DNA from 3 places in the Kitasatospora sp. NPDC004289 genome. Region 2 is predicted to be linked to each of the others. Evidence: riboswitches for the same ligand, from Rfam matches in the RefSeq annotation. Region 2 holds a riboswitch; each other region holds the start of a gene.
What was found. Region 2 has a riboswitch for cyclic di-AMP ahead of ACWEPF_RS19300 (hypothetical protein). Riboswitches for the same ligand answer to the same signal wherever they lie in the genome.

Region 1 (4,844 bases), on a different contig from region 2:
GCCTCGGCGACGGTTCGGTATCGAAAACCACCCGAACGGATACCGTTCCCGTGAACTGGTATCTAACCCCCCGTCGGCCAGTTCCGCAGCCCCTCGACCACTACCCCGATCAGCCGCTCCCGAGTCACCGTCAGTTCGGCGCTCAGCCGGAACGCTCCGGCGGCGGCCAGCGAGGCGAAGCCGTGCGCCGTCGAACGGACCGCGCGGGCGGCGTGCACCGCCTCCTCGCCGGTCAGCCCGTAGCCGTCCAGGACGGTGAGGATCACGCCGACCAGGCGGGCGGCCGCGGCGGTGAGTTCGGGGTCGTCCTGGGGGGCCTGCGGGAGGGCGGCGTAGCGGCGCGGGTACCGGTCGGCGTAGTCGAGGTAGGCGCCGAGCAGCGCGGTGGCGGCCGAGTCCCGGCCGAGCCCCCGGACCGCCGCGGCCAGCCGCTCGGCCAGCTCCTCGGTGACCCGGACGGCGACCAGCCGGCGCAGCTCGGCCAGGCCGCCGGGGACGTGCTTGTAGAGCGAGGGGGTGGCGACGCCCGCGCGGGCGGCGACCGAGGCGAGGGTGAGGGCGTCGGGCCCCTGGGCGTCGATCAGCTCCACGGCGTGGTCCACCACGCCGGCGGGGGTGAGTCCGACCCTGGGCATCAGCGAACCTCGTGCAGGAAGGGGAGCAGGGCGTCGGCGGTGGCCTGCGGGTACTCCGCCATCGGGTAGTGCCCGGCACCGTCGATCATCACCTTACGGGCCGTCAGGGCCGCCGTCTGGCGGTCGGCCACCGCCTCCGGGTCCGGGAAGTCCGGGTCCTGGCCGCCCATCAGGACGAGTGCGGGGCAGCGGACCCCCGCCGTCCAGCCCACGGGGGAGGAGTCGCCGGTGACGTAGCCCCGGGTGGCCTTCTTGCGGCCGGGGGTGCGCAGGGCGGCGACCGAGGCCGCCTTGTACGCGGCGAAGTCGGCGGGCTTGGCGCCCGGGTAGGCCTTGTCCAGGTAGAGGCCCCAGAAGGCGGGGACGTGCACCAGGGCCAGGCCCAAGGCCTTGAGCAGGGCGCGCTGGGCGGCCGTCGGCGGCAGGTTCTCCACGAAGGCGTCGATCAGGGCGATCCCGGCGATCCGCTCCGGGGCGTCGGCGGCGGCCCTGACCACGGTGGCGCCGGTGTAGGAGTTCCCGGCCAGCGCGGCGCGCTCGACGCCGAGGTGGTCGAGCAGGGCCAGCACGTCGCCGGCCAGGGCGGCGGGGGAGTAGTCGTCCCAGTCGACCGAGGACTCGCCGAAGCCGCGCAGGTCGAGGGTGATCACCCGGTGGCCGGCCGCGGCCAGCAGCGGGCGCAGGTACCGGTAGACCGTGCGGGAGTCGAGCATGCCGGGGAGCAGGACCACCGGCAGGCCGGTGCCCGGGGTGTCGTCGTAGGCCAGCCGGCCGCCGGGGAGGTCGAGGTACCGGGTCTCGGGGTGCGTCAGCGTCGTCATGCCTCAAAGCTAAGGCTAATAGCCTTAGCCGTCAATGGGCACGGCGGTGCTAGCGTGCGGACCGGAGAAGTCCGAATGCGGAAGGGGCGTCATGCCGTTCATCAACGTCAAGCAGCTGTCCGGCCGGAGCGAGGAGCAGCGGGCGGAGATCGCCCGCGAGCTCACCGCGACCTACGCCCGGATCACCGGCGTGAGTCCGGAGAACATCTGGGTGGCGATCGAGGAGGTCCCGGCCGAGAACTGGTCCTCGGGCGGCGAGACCTTCGCGGCCAAGCGCGCCAAGGGCTGACGGCCGGTCAGGCGGGGGAGTCCGGTCGGGGGGCCGGCCGGGGAGGTCAGGGCGCGTCCACCCGGAACGGGTCGTGCTCGGCGAGGAGCTTCTCCAGCCGGGCCTGGTCGACCCGGGTGGTGATCTCCCCCTCCTCCTGGCGGTCCCGGATCACCTTCGCGAGGGTGAATGCCGAGGTGATCTCCCAGAGCAGGCCGACCGCGAGGAACGCCCGCATCCAGGCGTTCACCGGCAGGTACAGGACACCCAGGGCGAGGGCGGCGGTGGCCAGCGCGAAGGAGAGCACGGCCTGGGCGTAGTAGGCGTTGGTGGTCCGGGGCTGGGTGGCTGCGGTCATGCTCCCAGGATGGCCAACTCCCTTGCGCCGCACCTGAGTACGGGTGCTCAATCCCGGCCGGTGCGGGGGGCTGAGTACCCGGCCCGGCGGCCCCGGCCCGCGGTGTGCCGGAAAGAGATGGACTGCACCACTCAAGGCGCTTGGAATCATGGGCTCCTAGGATTAACGTTTGATAACGCAGCGCGGTCGGCAACGCCGTACCCGAACGGCACCGTGCGCCGTCGCCTAATCCCACGGCCCTCCCACGGGAGGGTCAGGGAGCCGGGGAACCACGTTCCTTGGGGTGAATCGGCCGGGCACCACCCGGCCGTAGGAGACCTTCCTGCTCCGAACCCGTCAGCTAACCCGGTAGGCGCGAAGGAAGGAAAGGAGCGCGCCTCCGTGGCGTCGACGCACACCCAGGCACACCCCCGGCACGACGGCAACGGCACCACCCAGCTGCTCGACCACCCCCTCCCGCAGGAGGCGGCCCGGCATCGGATGCCCCGTCAGACCCGCTCCTCCGGCCCGCTGCTCGGCGTCACCGCCATGGCCGCCTCGCTCGGCGCCACCGGCCTCGCGACCGCCGTCCCGGCCGCCGCCGCTCCCGCCCCGCCCGCCGTCGCCACCGCCGACCAGGCCGACGCGGACCGCACCGACGGGGAGCGTCCGCTCTCCGCCGACCCCGGGCTGGCCCTCGCCGCCCGCATCCAGCAGCAGGCCGACGGCCAGCGCACCACCGCGGAGGAGACGGCCCGGCTGGCCGCCGCGCAGGAGGCCGAGGCCAAGCGCAGCGCCCAGGCCGAGGAGCTCGCCGCCGCCGAGGCCGCCGCCGCGAAGGCGGCCCGGGCGGCCGACTTCACCCTCCCCACCAGCGGGTACCAGCTCACCGCGCACTACGGGCAGTCCGGCTCCTACTGGTCCCACCTGCACACCGGCCTGGACTTCGCCGCCGCCACCGGCACCCCCGTGGTCGCCGTCGCCGGAGGCACCGTCAGTTCGGCCGGCTGGTCCGGCGCGTACGGCTACCGGGTGATCCAGACCCTGCCCGACGGCACCGAGCTCTGGTACTGCCACCTCTCCTCGATCACCGTCGCCTCCGGCCAGGTCGCCCCCGGCACCGTGCTCGGCAAGGTCGGCGCCACCGGCAACGTCACCGGCCCCCACCTCCACCTCGAGGTCCGCCCCGCCGGCGCCACCCCGGTCGACCCGCTGACCTGGCTCCAGGCCCACGGCCTCAACCCCTGACACCCCGTCGGGCCCGCCGCCTCCCCGGCCGCGGGCCCGGTCCGTCAGCCCCGGTCCGGTCAGTCCTGCTCCTGCTCCTCGTACCCCTGGGCCGTCAGGTACGCCTCGATCTCCTCGTGCCCCGGCTCCGGAGCCAGGTCCGGGTACTCGTGCACCAGCAGGGCGGCCAGCCCCGGCACCGTCCACTCGCCGCACAGGCGCAGCGCCTCCTCGGCCACCGCCGCCTCGAACGCGTCGAAGTCCCCCGAGAGTTCCTCGGGCATCGGCAGCCCGAGCGCGTTCAGCCCCGCGAGGTTCCGGTAGGAGCGCTGCATCAGCCGGTTCTCCAGCAGCATCCGCGCCCCGTCCGTCGCCATCCCGACGGAGATCACCCGGGTCGGCCCCCACCCGCCGTCCGAGCCGACCTCGTCCAGCCCGGCCAGGGCCCCGTACGCCTCGGCCCGCTGCTCCGGCGTCAGCTCGCGGAACCCGTCCAACCAGGCCCGCACCGCGCCCTCGTCCGCCGTGTCCACCCCGTCCGCCCGCAGCAGCAGCGCGTACAGCCGCGGCCAGGTCACCAGGTGCGGCTGGCGCAGCAGGCCGCAGAGCAGCTCGCCCTGCCACTCGGCCTCCGCGTGCAGCTTCTCCTGCCGCTTGGCGTTCAGCCGCTTGGTGGCCCGCTGATGGTCGATCAGCAGCTCGACCGCCCTGCCGTACGCCTCCGGCTCGGACTCCGGCTGGACGTACAGGTAGAGCCGCTCGTACAGCAGTTGTTCCAGCACCGCGGAGGTCAGCTCGGGGAAGCCGTCGTGCATCCGGCCGTCGCCCAGCTCCAGCAGGGTGAGCACGGTCTGCAGCGCGGGCTCCGGCACCGGCGGCCGGCCCTGTTCGGCGGCCCAGTCGACCAGGTCGCCGGCGCGGGTACGGGGGCTGAGCAGGAGGTCCTCGTGGTTCACCCTCGTACGGTATCCGGTGACGGACCGTCGGGACGCCGGGGCGCCGGGCCGCCGCCCCGCGTAGGGTCGTGAGGCATGACCCCCGTCCGGCTCACCGGCCCCCGGCTCGCCCTGCGCGAACTGCACGGCACGCCCGAGGAGGCGGCCGCGCTGCACGCCGTCTACGGCGACCCCGAGACCGTCCGCCACCTCGCCTTCGAACCGGCCGACCTCGACACCTGCGCCGACCAGCTGGCCCTCGCCCTCGACCTGTCCGAGGAACACCCCCGCACCGGCTACCGACTGGCCGTCACCCGCCACGCCGACGGCCCCCCGGAGACCGCCCCGCTGATCGGCAGCGCCGTCCTCACCGTGGAGTCCGCCCACGCCGCCTCGATCGGCTACGCGCTGCGCCGCGACACCTGGGGCCGCGGCCACGGCGGCGAGGTCACCGAGCTGCTCTGCACCCTGGCCTTCCGCACCCTCGGACTCGCCCGCCTGGCCGCCCGGGTCGACCCCGCCAACACCGCCTCCGCCCGGCTCCTCCTGCGGGCCGGCTTCCGCCTGGAGGGCCGCGTCCGCCGGGACCTGAGGGTCGGCGGCCGCTGGTGCGACTCCGAC
Region 2 (4,844 bases):
CGGCGGGTCCGCCCTGCTGGTGGCCTCCTACGGGCAGACCCGCGAGGTCTCGCGGCTGGACCTCGCGACCCGCACCGTCCGGCCCTGGACGACCCTGCGCGCCTCCTGGCTGGCCCGCTCCTACGACGGACGCCACCTGATCACCGCTGACGGCGACGGCATCGTGGTGCTGGACGCCCTCGCCTCCGGACCGACCGCGGTCTGGCGCGAACTCGGGCGCGAGGAGAGGCTGGTGAGCGGCGTGGCCCGCTCGGCCGACGGCTGCGCGGCGGTCGTGGCCTCGGCGCTGCCCGACGGCTCACCCCTGCTCGAACTCTGGCACTGGGAGCTGCCGGGCTGGCAACTGCGCTCCCGGCAGCGGCTGGAGGGGTACCAGCCGGGGCAGTCCGTCCCCTTGGCGGCCGGGGGGTTGCTCGCCGCCGAGCAGCCCGAGGCCGACGGACCGTCGGACGACGACAGCACCGTCCTGCGGCTGGTGACCGGCACCGGCCCCGGCCACCGGCTCGCGGCCGCCGAGCCGGACGGCCCGATCGGCGACGGCGACCACTGGGCCCTCCCGGCCCTCGACGCTGCGGGCACCGGCATCCTGCTCCACGCGGGCAGCGGTCCGAGCGCCGTCCCGGCTGCGACCGTCCACTTCCCCGGGGCCGACCTCCGGCACGCCCCGGGGCTGCGGCAGCACGCGGACGCGGTCACCTACTGGCACCGCTCCGGCCGCATCCTGGCCACCAGCACGGACGGCACCACCCTCCGGGCCTCCCTCCGCGTCACGGGCACCCACTGACCGCCCCTAGGCTGGTCGCCGACGCCCGACGGGCGTCGAGCGAGAGGACGGGTGAAATCGGCGTGGCCGTAGTCGAGTTGAGGGTTCGGTTCGGAGTCGACGACCGGGAGCTGTCCGAGCTGCACGCGCGGGCCTTCGGCGCGGACGCCGGGCCGGCCGTCACGCCGTGGGCGAGCCGGCTGGAGCGGCACAGCCTCACCTGGGTCGGTGCCTTCGAGGCCGAGCGGCTGGTCGGCTTCGTCCACGCGGTCTGGGACGGCGGAAGGCACGCCTTCGTGCTGGACACCGCCGTCCACCCCGACCACCAACGCCTCGGCATCGGAAAGCGGTTGGTCGACGCGGTGGCCGAGGAGGCCTTCCGCGCCGGTTGCGACTGGGTGCACGTGGACTACGAGCCCGAGAACGCCGACTTCTACGAGGGGGCCTGCGGCTTCCGCCCGACCCCGGCCGGCCTGCGCTCCCGGCACCGGACGGCCTGAACCGGCGCGTCCGGTCTGTGAGCTGCGCTACAGCACCGCTCACCGACTCGTACGCGTCGGAACGGCTGCTAGCCTGCTCCGAGTCGCCCGCTCCGCGCGGGCCCCTCCGGTGGGACGCCGAATCCCGTCCACCCGCCGGTGGCCTTTCGAGCACGGACACGGACGGGAGCGGGGGAACCAGGTCAGCCGCCTGCTGCCCCCCGCCAGCGCCCGTGCGTCCGCGGTGGCCGCCGCAGGCTCGGGGTGAAGCCGCTCCCACAGCCGCGGCCGGGCCGTACCTCCGGTCCGAACCCGACAGCTCACCTCGCAGGCGTCGCAGAGGAACCTGTCCATGCGCTTTTCTGCCACCCCTGTACGGGTCGGCGCGGTGGCCGCAGCCGGCCTGCTCGCCCTGCCCCTCCTGGTCAGCACCCAGGCGTCCGCCAGCGGTCCGACCGTCGTCGAGGACCGGATCACCCCGGCCCCGGCGGTCGCCGGACCCTCGGTCACGGCCTCGCTCGCCGTGCACTCCTCGCGCTGCTTCACCGCGGACAGCGTCGGGGTCGCCGTCCGCGACGCGGCCGGCCGCCGGACCGACTTCCCCGGCGCGGCCCGGAACGTCCGGATCTGCCCGAGCGGAACCACCGTCACCACCGGCGCACTCGACCTGCCGGCCGGCACCTACACGGAGTTCGGCCGCTGGCGGGGCCTCGACGGCCGCTGGCACAACCTGCCCACCCACACCCTGACCGTGGGCACGGCGCCGACTCCCACCCCGACGCCCACCCCCACCCCGACGCCCACCCCCACCCCGACGCCCTCGCCGACGCCGACGCCCTCGCCGAGTCCGAGTCCGACGCCCACCCCCACCCCCACCCCGAGCCCGACCCCGACGGCGGCGCCCAGCACGCCCGCAGGCATGCGCGCGCTGCCGGACCCGCTCTACGGCGTCACCGTCGACGACGTCTCCAAGCTCTCCGCCATCGTGGACTCCTCGCGCCACCTGGCGCGCACCCCGACCACCCGCCTGGTCTTCGACGAGACCGAGGGCCCGAGCTCCTACACCGCGGCGGTCGACCAACTCCAGCCCGTCAGCTACCTCATGGGCGAGATCCTGGACTCCGAGTTCGTCAAGAACTTCTCGCCCCAGGCCTACCACGACCGCGTCGCCCAGTACCTGAACGCCTTCGGCGGCAAGGTGGACGTCTGGGAGATCGGCAACGAGGTCAACGGCAACTGGCTCGGCAGCTACGCCGACGTCTCCACCAAGATCACCGACGCCTACCGCCAGGTCGAGGCGGCCGGCAAGCGCAGCGCGCTGACCCTCTACTACGACATCGGCTGCGGCAACGGCCCCTCCGAGCTCGACCCGCTGGCCTTCACCAAGCAGTACGTCCCGGAGGACATGCGCAACGGCCTGGACTACGTGACCCTCAGCTACTACGAGGGCCAGTGCAACAACATCCGCCCCAGCGCGGCGACTTGGACCTCCTACTTCCAGCAGCTGCACGCCCTCTACCCGAACGCCAAGCTCGGCTTCGGCGAGATCGGCCTCCCCGACGCCGCCACCTCCTCCACCCAGGCGGCGGCCCAGGCCATGCTGACGTACTACTACGGCCTGAAGATCGACCTGCCCTACTACGTGGGCGGCCACTTCTGGTGGTACTACGCCGAGGACATGATCCCCTACGCCACCAAGCCGCTCTGGCAGACCCTGAACACGGCCCTCCAGCGCTGACCCCACCCGCCGGTCGGGTGAACCTCGGCCGCGGTCGGAGGGGCGGCGGCGTGACGGCACGTCGGGTGTGCGCTGATGGTGCGGCCCGACCCAGGCCGCACCCCGGAGGATGATCCGATGCCGATCCGCCCTACCACCGGCCGTGCCCGTCGGTGCACCGCGACCGTGGCCGTGGCCGTGCTGCTGCTCGGGGCGGCGGGCTGCTCGGACGACAAGGACGGCGGGGGCGGGCCCAGTACGACGCCCACCCCCGCCGCCACGGCCTCGGCCAGCCCGTCGGCTTCCCGCTCCGCCACGGCCTCCGCCTCCGCCACCGCCTCCGCCTCCGCAACGGCCTCGGCCTCGGCTTCGGCGAGCCCGTCGGCCGGCGCCTCCACGGCGGCGACCGCCACCACCGTCGTCATCCGCGACTTCACCTTCACCCCGGCCGAGCTCACCGTCGCGCCGGGGGCCAGGATCACCGTGACCAACGAGGACGGCACCGCACACACGCTCACCGCGACCGGCAGCGGCGGCTTCGACACCGGCACCCTCTCCCGGGGGCAGTCCAAGACCATCACCGCCCCGTCCACGCCCGGGAGTTACCCCTTCTTCTGCACGCTGCACCCGACCACCATGAAGGGCACCCTGACGGTCCGCTGATCAGGGCAGCCGCTGCTCGGCCCAGATGACCTTGCCGCTGCCGGTGTACCGGGTGCCCCAGCGGTCGGAGCACTGGGCGACCAGGAAGAGCCCGCGCCCGCCCTCGTCGGTGGTGGCCGCGTACCGCAGGTGGGGGGAGGTGCCGCTGCCGTCCCAGACCTCGCAGACCAGGGTGCGGGTGCGGAGCAGACGGACCTTGATCGGGGCGCGGCCGTAGCGGATGGCGTTGGTGACCAGCTCGCTGAGGATCAGTTCGGTGGTGAAGGCGAGCTCGTCCAGGCCCCAGTCGGTCAGCAGCCGCGCCACCTCCGCGCGGACCGCGCGCACGGCGGTGGGCTCCGCGGGCACGTCCCAGACCCGGACCTGACGGTCGGTCAGGGCGCGCGTGCGGGCGACCAGCAGGGCGACGTCGTCGGTCGGGGCGGTGGACGGCAGGGCGCCGAGCACGTCCTCGCAGGTCTGCTCCGGGTCGCGGTCCGGGCGGGCGAGGGCGGCGGCCAGCTGGTCGAGCCCGCGGTCGATGTCGTGGCCGCGGACCTCGACCAGGCCGTCGGTGTAGAGGACCAGCTTGGAGCCCTCGGGCAGGTCCAGCTCCGCCGTCTCGAAGGGCAGGCCGACCAGGCCGAGCGGGGGGCCGGCGGGGACGTCCGGGAACTCCACCGTGCCGTCGGGGTGGACCACCGCCGGCGGCAGGTGCCCGGCCCGCGCCACGGTGCAGCGCCGCGAGACCGGGTCGTAGACCGCGTACAGGCAGGTGGCTCCGGTGATCGGCGCCTTGTCGTGGTCGGCGGCCTGCTCCTGGTCGATCCGGTTGACCAGGTCGTCCATCAGGCCGAGGAGTTCGTCCGGCGGCAGGTCGAGGGAGGAGAAGTTGTGCACCGCGGTGCGCAGCCGTCCCATGGTGGCGGCGGCGTGCAGCCCGTGCCCGACCACGTCGCCGACCACCAGCGCGACCCGGGCCCCGGGCAGCGGGATGACGTCGAACCAGTCGCCGCCGACACCGGCCTGCGCGGGCAGGTAACGGCGGGCCACCTCCAGGGCGTCCTGCTCGGGCAGCCCGCCCGGCAGCAGGCTGCGCTGGAGGGTGACGGCCATGGTGTGCTCGCGGGTGTAGCGGCGGGCGTTGTCGATGGCGACGGCCGCCCGGGCCACCAGCCCCTCGCCGAGCGCCGCGTCCTCCGGGTCGAAGGCCTCCCGCGGCCCGGCCCGCCAGAAGGTGGCG
Region 3 (4,844 bases), on a different contig from region 2:
ACGATCGGGTCGACGGTCACCTCGATGCCGGCGAAGTCGGGCAGGGTGATCTCCGGGCGGACGTCGACCTCGGCCACGAAGGTGAGGTCACCACCGTCGGCCAGGTTCTCGACGCCCTGGATGTCGGTGATCTCGGGCTGGCCGAGGACCTCGATCTTGCCCTCGTCGACGGCCTGCGTGTAGAAGCGCGGCAGCGCGTCGTTGACGGCCTCCTCCAGCACGGCGGCGCGACCGAAGCGCTGGTCGATCACCTTGGCCGGAATCTTGCCCTTGCGGAAGCCCGGGACAGAGACCTGCGAGTTGATCTTCTTGTAGGCCGCGTCGAGGCTCGGCTTGAGCTCCTCGAAAGGCACCTCGACGGTGAGTCGAACCCGGGTCGGGTTCAGAGTCTCGACGGCGCTCTTCACGGTTGGGTCTCCTATGGGCTTGCGGTCAGGTTGTCTCCGCCGTTGCCGGCCGGCGGGCCGGGCGCGGTGCGGGCGAGACGGGCGATGGGCGGTTGGAGCTGCATCTCCCGTACAAGGGGGTGGACGGTGAGCTTGACTCCTCGCCCTCGGGCGGTTGACCTGCACGGATCTGCGCAGGGACTACCGCCAGCCGCCCATCCTACCGGTAGCACGAAAGGCGGACGCCAGGGTGCTGCCACACGGATGACGGGACCCCGCGCGAGGACCCCCGGACGGCCCCCGGGACGCCAACAGGGCCCCGCCTTCGGACGAGACCCTGCCGCACTGTCGGGGTGGCCGGATTCGAACCGACGGCCTTCCGCTCCCAAAGCGGACGCGCTACCAAACTGCGCCACACCCCGTGGTGCCGAGAGGAAGCGTACACGCCACCCCACACCCCCACGGCCGTTCCCACGGGCGGCCGTTGACGGTCCCGGCGGGCGGCCCCGACGTGCCGGAGCGTCAAAGCGGTGTGCGAGCAGGCGACCCGACCAGGTACGCTGACCCTGTCCTCGGGACCGCAGCACGCGGCCACGGGGCGTCCTGTGCGGGTGTAGCTCAATGGTAGAGCCCCAGTCTTCCAAACTGGTCACGCGAGTTCGATTCTCGTCACCCGCTCCGCGAAAGGCTCCGGCCCCCGGTCACTGACCGGGGGCCGGAGCCTTTCTGACGTCGTCTCAGTCTTCTCAGACGTTGACGCCGTGGGCGCGCAGGTACGCGACCGGGTCGACGTCGGAGCCGTAGGAGGCGCCGGTGCGGACCTCGAAGTGCAGGTGCGGGCCGGTCACGTTGCCGGTGGCACCCGAGAGGCCGATCTGCTGGCCGGCCGAGACGGTCTGGCCGGCCGAGACGCCGATCGAGGAGAGGTGGGCGTACTCGGAGTACTTGCCGTCCGCGTGACGGATGACGACCTCGTTGCCGTAGGCGCCGCCGTTGCCGGCCTTGACCACGGTGCCCGAGGTGATGGCCTTCACACTGGTGCCGGTGGAGGCGCGGAAGTCCACACCGGTGTGGTAGCCGCTGGACCAGCTGGAGCCGGAGGCGTGGTACGCGGTGGAGGTGCCGCCGCTGACCGGGGCCACGTAACCGCCGGAGGCGACGGTGGTGGAGGTCTCAGCCTTGGGCGCGGCGGCCTTCGGGGCGGCGGCCTTGGGCGCGGCGGCCTTCGGAGCCGCGGCCTGCGGGGCGGCGGCCTTGGGGGTCGCGGCCTTCGGGGCCGGGGTGGAGGCCTTGGAGCGCGAGGCCTTGGTGGTGTCCGCGGACTCGGTGCTCTTGGACTGCTGCTGCGGGGCCGGGGTCTGGGCCGGCGCCGGGGCGGCGACCGCTGCCGTACCCGCGAGCGAGAGGTTCTGGCCCGGGTAGATCAGGTTCGGGTTGCCGCCGATGACGGACCGGTTGTCCTGGTAGAGCTTCTGCCAGCCGCCCTCGACCTGCTGGGCGGAGGCGATCTTCGAGAGGGTGTCGCCGCTGACGACCTGGTAGGCCTTGGCCTCGGCGGCCGGGGCGGCGGCCGGAGCCTGGGCGGGCGCGGCGGCCGGGGCGGACTCGGCCACCACGGCGGTGACGGCGGCGGCCTCGGGGGCGGCGGCCGGGGTGTGGCTCTGGTGCGCGCTGGCGGCGCTGACCGGGACGGCGAACGCGGCGCCGACCACACCGGTGGCGACCGCGATGCGGGTCAGACGGGACAGCTGGACGCGACGGTGCTTGCCCATGGGGCTTTCCTCTCCGACGCCTGTGAGGTGAGCTGTCGGGTTCGGGCTGGAGATGCCCGGCCGCTGGCGCGGCTTCACCCCTAGCCGGACCGGCGTACCGGTACGGCGACTTACCTGTGGGTCCCCCACTCCTGCCATGGCTGTGCTTGTTCGAGGCTCCGGATGGTGGCAGGACTCGGCGTTCCACCCGGTGGGCCCGTCCGGTCGATCCGCCGGACTGGATCCGCAGCTAAGCCCATCGCCCCGGCCGCTGGCAACCCCGGGTTGAACGATCAACGACGATCGGGCGGGACCAAAGTCACTCCGGGCCGGGGACTTCGGCCCTTGGCGGCCATGATCGCTGACCCTGGGCCGATCCTCCGTGCACGCAGGGTGTCGAATGCGACGGTCCGGGTACGGCCCTGCGCGCTCCGTCGGCAGGCGCCGTGACACCGGTCACGCCAGGCCGATACGCTCGCCGTTCGAGGTTCCCGTTCGAGAACAGAGCGCCGCCGTCCGGGCGGCACCGAGGAGATCCGCCCGTGCCCCACGAGGAGCGGCTGGCCGTCATCCGACGCGGAGTGGTCCGCGAGATGGCCCGCCTGGGCCTGGAGTTCACCGTGGACGGTGCGGTGGTCCGGGGGCCCGGCACCACCGCCGTGGCGGTCCGCGACCACGCCGAGCGGGGCACCACCGGCCACGTCGACCTCGGCTACGTCCTCCAGCTCGGCCGGGGCGACGGTCCGGTGGTCTGGGACTGCGCGGCGGGCTTCGGCGGCGACGACGCCGAGCAGCTCGACAACGCGGTGATGATCTGGGCCGGCACCACCGCCACCGCCGTGCTCCAACTCCTGGACGGCGGGCACGCGTTCAGCACTCCCGAGTTCCCCGGCTGGCGGGTGGTGCAGAGCCCGGCGGCCACCTTCGGCACCGGCTCGGAGCTGCTCGCCGACTGGCTCGCGGAGCAGCACTCCTCCCCCGCGCTGGCCGCCGCCGTGCTGCCGGAGCTGGTGCCCGGCCAGGTCAACGGCGTGAAGCTGTTCTTCGGCGGCAAGGCCGGCCACGACGTGGCCGAGGTGCGGGTGAACGGCCGGGTCAGCAGCGCGGCCTCGCGGGCCCTGCGCGCACAGGACTGGCCGCGCGGCGAACGGCTCTGCTGGGCGCGGCTGTTCCTGGTGTTCGCGCCCGAGCCCGAGGCACCGCCGGAGCGCGCGGCGGCGCCCGCACCACCGCGCGGAAGACTCGCGCGCTGGTGGCGGGGACGGCGCTGACCCACCGTCAGGCGGGCCCGCGACCGGACGCCTCCCGGCCGGGCTGGCCGGGGTGGCGGCTGCTCAGCTGGCGACCGAGGAGATGGTCTGCGCGAGCTGGCTGAGGAAGTCCTGGATCGGCTTGGCCGCCGTGGACTGGCTCAGCATGAAGCCGAAGAGCGCGGCGATGATGGCATGGCTGGTCTTCAACTGCTTGTTGCGGATGAAGATCACGCAGATGATGCCGAACAGGACCAGGGCTGAGACGGAGAAGGCCACCCGGACTCACTTCCTCTTTCTACGTAGCGAGTTTCGTGGCGGGCCCAATCCCCCGAGCAATCCCCCGGACCCCCCGAGAACCGACCGTCCCACCCGGACTCAGTGTGGTCGTTCGTGCGGACTGCGTAAAGGACTTGCCGTGAGCAGGCCCCGAAGATCCTGCGATGTGAGACGAATTTCCGCCGACCGAGACGATAGCCGAGCAGGCCTGACGGTCCGTCGGCAGGGCCGCCCCAACTGGCACTTGGCGGCTCCGGGCGGTCCTAGATCCACTTTCCGGACTATGCCCCAGGAATGGCCGAAGATCGGCGTCGGGACTTGACAGTCGGTCAGCCCCGCCAGAGCAGCAGGACCGCGCGGTCGTCGTTGACGTCCTTGGCCACCGACTCGATGAGCTTCACCGCCGAGCCGCGGCCGCCGAGTTGGGCGAACGGGGCGCCCCCGACCAGCCGGTCCGCCTCGCCCATCAGCCGGTCCATGCCCTCGGTGAGGTCACGGCCGGGCACCTCCACCATGCCGTCGGTGCAGAGCATCAGCACGTCGCCGCGGTCCAACCGGCCGCGCACGCCCTCGAACTTGGCGCCGTCGTACACCCCGAGCAGCCCGCCCTCGGGGGCCTCCATCACGTCCCAGCGGCCGGTGCCGGCGTGCCGCTGCATGCCGGGCAGGTGGCCGGCCGAGAGCAGCTCGTACTCGCCGGTGTCCAGGTCGAGCACCAGGTGGACGGCGGTGGCGAAGCCCTCGTCCCAGTCCTGGCGGAGCAGGTAGCCGTTGGCCGCGGGCAGGAACTCGTGCGCCGGGAGCGAGCCCAGCAGGCCGCCGAACGCACCGGAGAGCAGCAGGGCGCGCGAACCGGCGTCCATGCCCTTGCCGGAGACGTCCGCCAGCACCACCTCCAGCACCCGGCGGCCCGGCCCGGTGCGGGCCGCCACCACGAAGTCGCCCGAGAAGGACTGGCCGCCGGCCGGGCGCAGCGCCATGTCCGCCGACCAGCCCTCGGGCAGCGGGGGCACCCGGCTCTGCACCCGCAGCCGCTCGCGCAGGTCGAACAGCATCGAGCCGCCGCCCCGCCAGGGCACCCCGACCCGGCTGCGGAACTGGGCGAGCAGCAGACCGGCCACCCCGACCGCACCGACCACCAGCGCGGCACCGGGGGTCACGCCGAAGACGTAGGTGTC

Region 1: it holds a riboswitch for cyclic di-AMP, as region 2 does, so the genes downstream of both, ACWEPF_RS29105 (M23 family metallopeptidase) here and ACWEPF_RS19300 (hypothetical protein) in region 2, are expected to answer to the same signal.
Region 3: it holds a riboswitch for cyclic di-AMP, as region 2 does, so the genes downstream of both, ACWEPF_RS21740 (M23 family metallopeptidase) here and ACWEPF_RS19300 (hypothetical protein) in region 2, are expected to answer to the same signal.

The regions. Positions count from the first base shown of each region.
Region 1 is NZ_JBSGEL010000053.1:28,714-33,557, forward strand. It holds gene ACWEPF_RS29085 (TetR/AcrR family transcriptional regulator) at 63-635, opposite strand; gene ACWEPF_RS29090 (alpha/beta fold hydrolase) at 635-1,456, opposite strand; gene ACWEPF_RS29095 (tautomerase family protein) at 1,548-1,745, shown strand; gene ACWEPF_RS29100 (YiaA/YiaB family inner membrane protein) at 1,792-2,082, opposite strand; cyclic di-AMP (ydaO/yuaA leader) riboswitch at 2,295-2,451, shown strand; gene ACWEPF_RS29105 (M23 family metallopeptidase) at 2,464-3,309, shown strand; gene ACWEPF_RS29110 (hypothetical protein) at 3,369-4,244, opposite strand; gene ACWEPF_RS29115 (GNAT family N-acetyltransferase) at 4,320-4,844, shown strand, end outside.
Region 2 is NZ_JBSGEL010000026.1:55,383-60,226, reverse strand. It holds gene ACWEPF_RS19310 (bpX6 domain-containing protein) at 1-784, shown strand, start outside; gene ACWEPF_RS19305 (GNAT family N-acetyltransferase) at 847-1,263, shown strand; cyclic di-AMP (ydaO/yuaA leader) riboswitch at 1,455-1,591, shown strand; gene ACWEPF_RS19300 (hypothetical protein) at 1,595-2,980, shown strand; gene ACWEPF_RS19295 (cupredoxin domain-containing protein) at 3,098-3,622, shown strand; gene ACWEPF_RS19290 (SpoIIE family protein phosphatase) at 3,623-4,844, opposite strand, start outside.
Region 3 is NZ_JBSGEL010000031.1:55,759-60,602, forward strand. It holds gene tig (trigger factor) at 1-407, opposite strand, end outside; tRNA gene ACWEPF_RS21730 (tRNA-Pro) at 735-808, opposite strand; tRNA gene ACWEPF_RS21735 (tRNA-Gly) at 994-1,064, shown strand; gene ACWEPF_RS21740 (M23 family metallopeptidase) at 1,133-2,158, opposite strand; cyclic di-AMP (ydaO/yuaA leader) riboswitch at 2,161-2,310, opposite strand; gene ACWEPF_RS21745 (DUF6348 family protein) at 2,680-3,408, shown strand; gene ACWEPF_RS21750 (hypothetical protein) at 3,472-3,666, opposite strand; gene ACWEPF_RS21755 (PP2C family protein-serine/threonine phosphatase) at 3,996-4,844, opposite strand, start outside.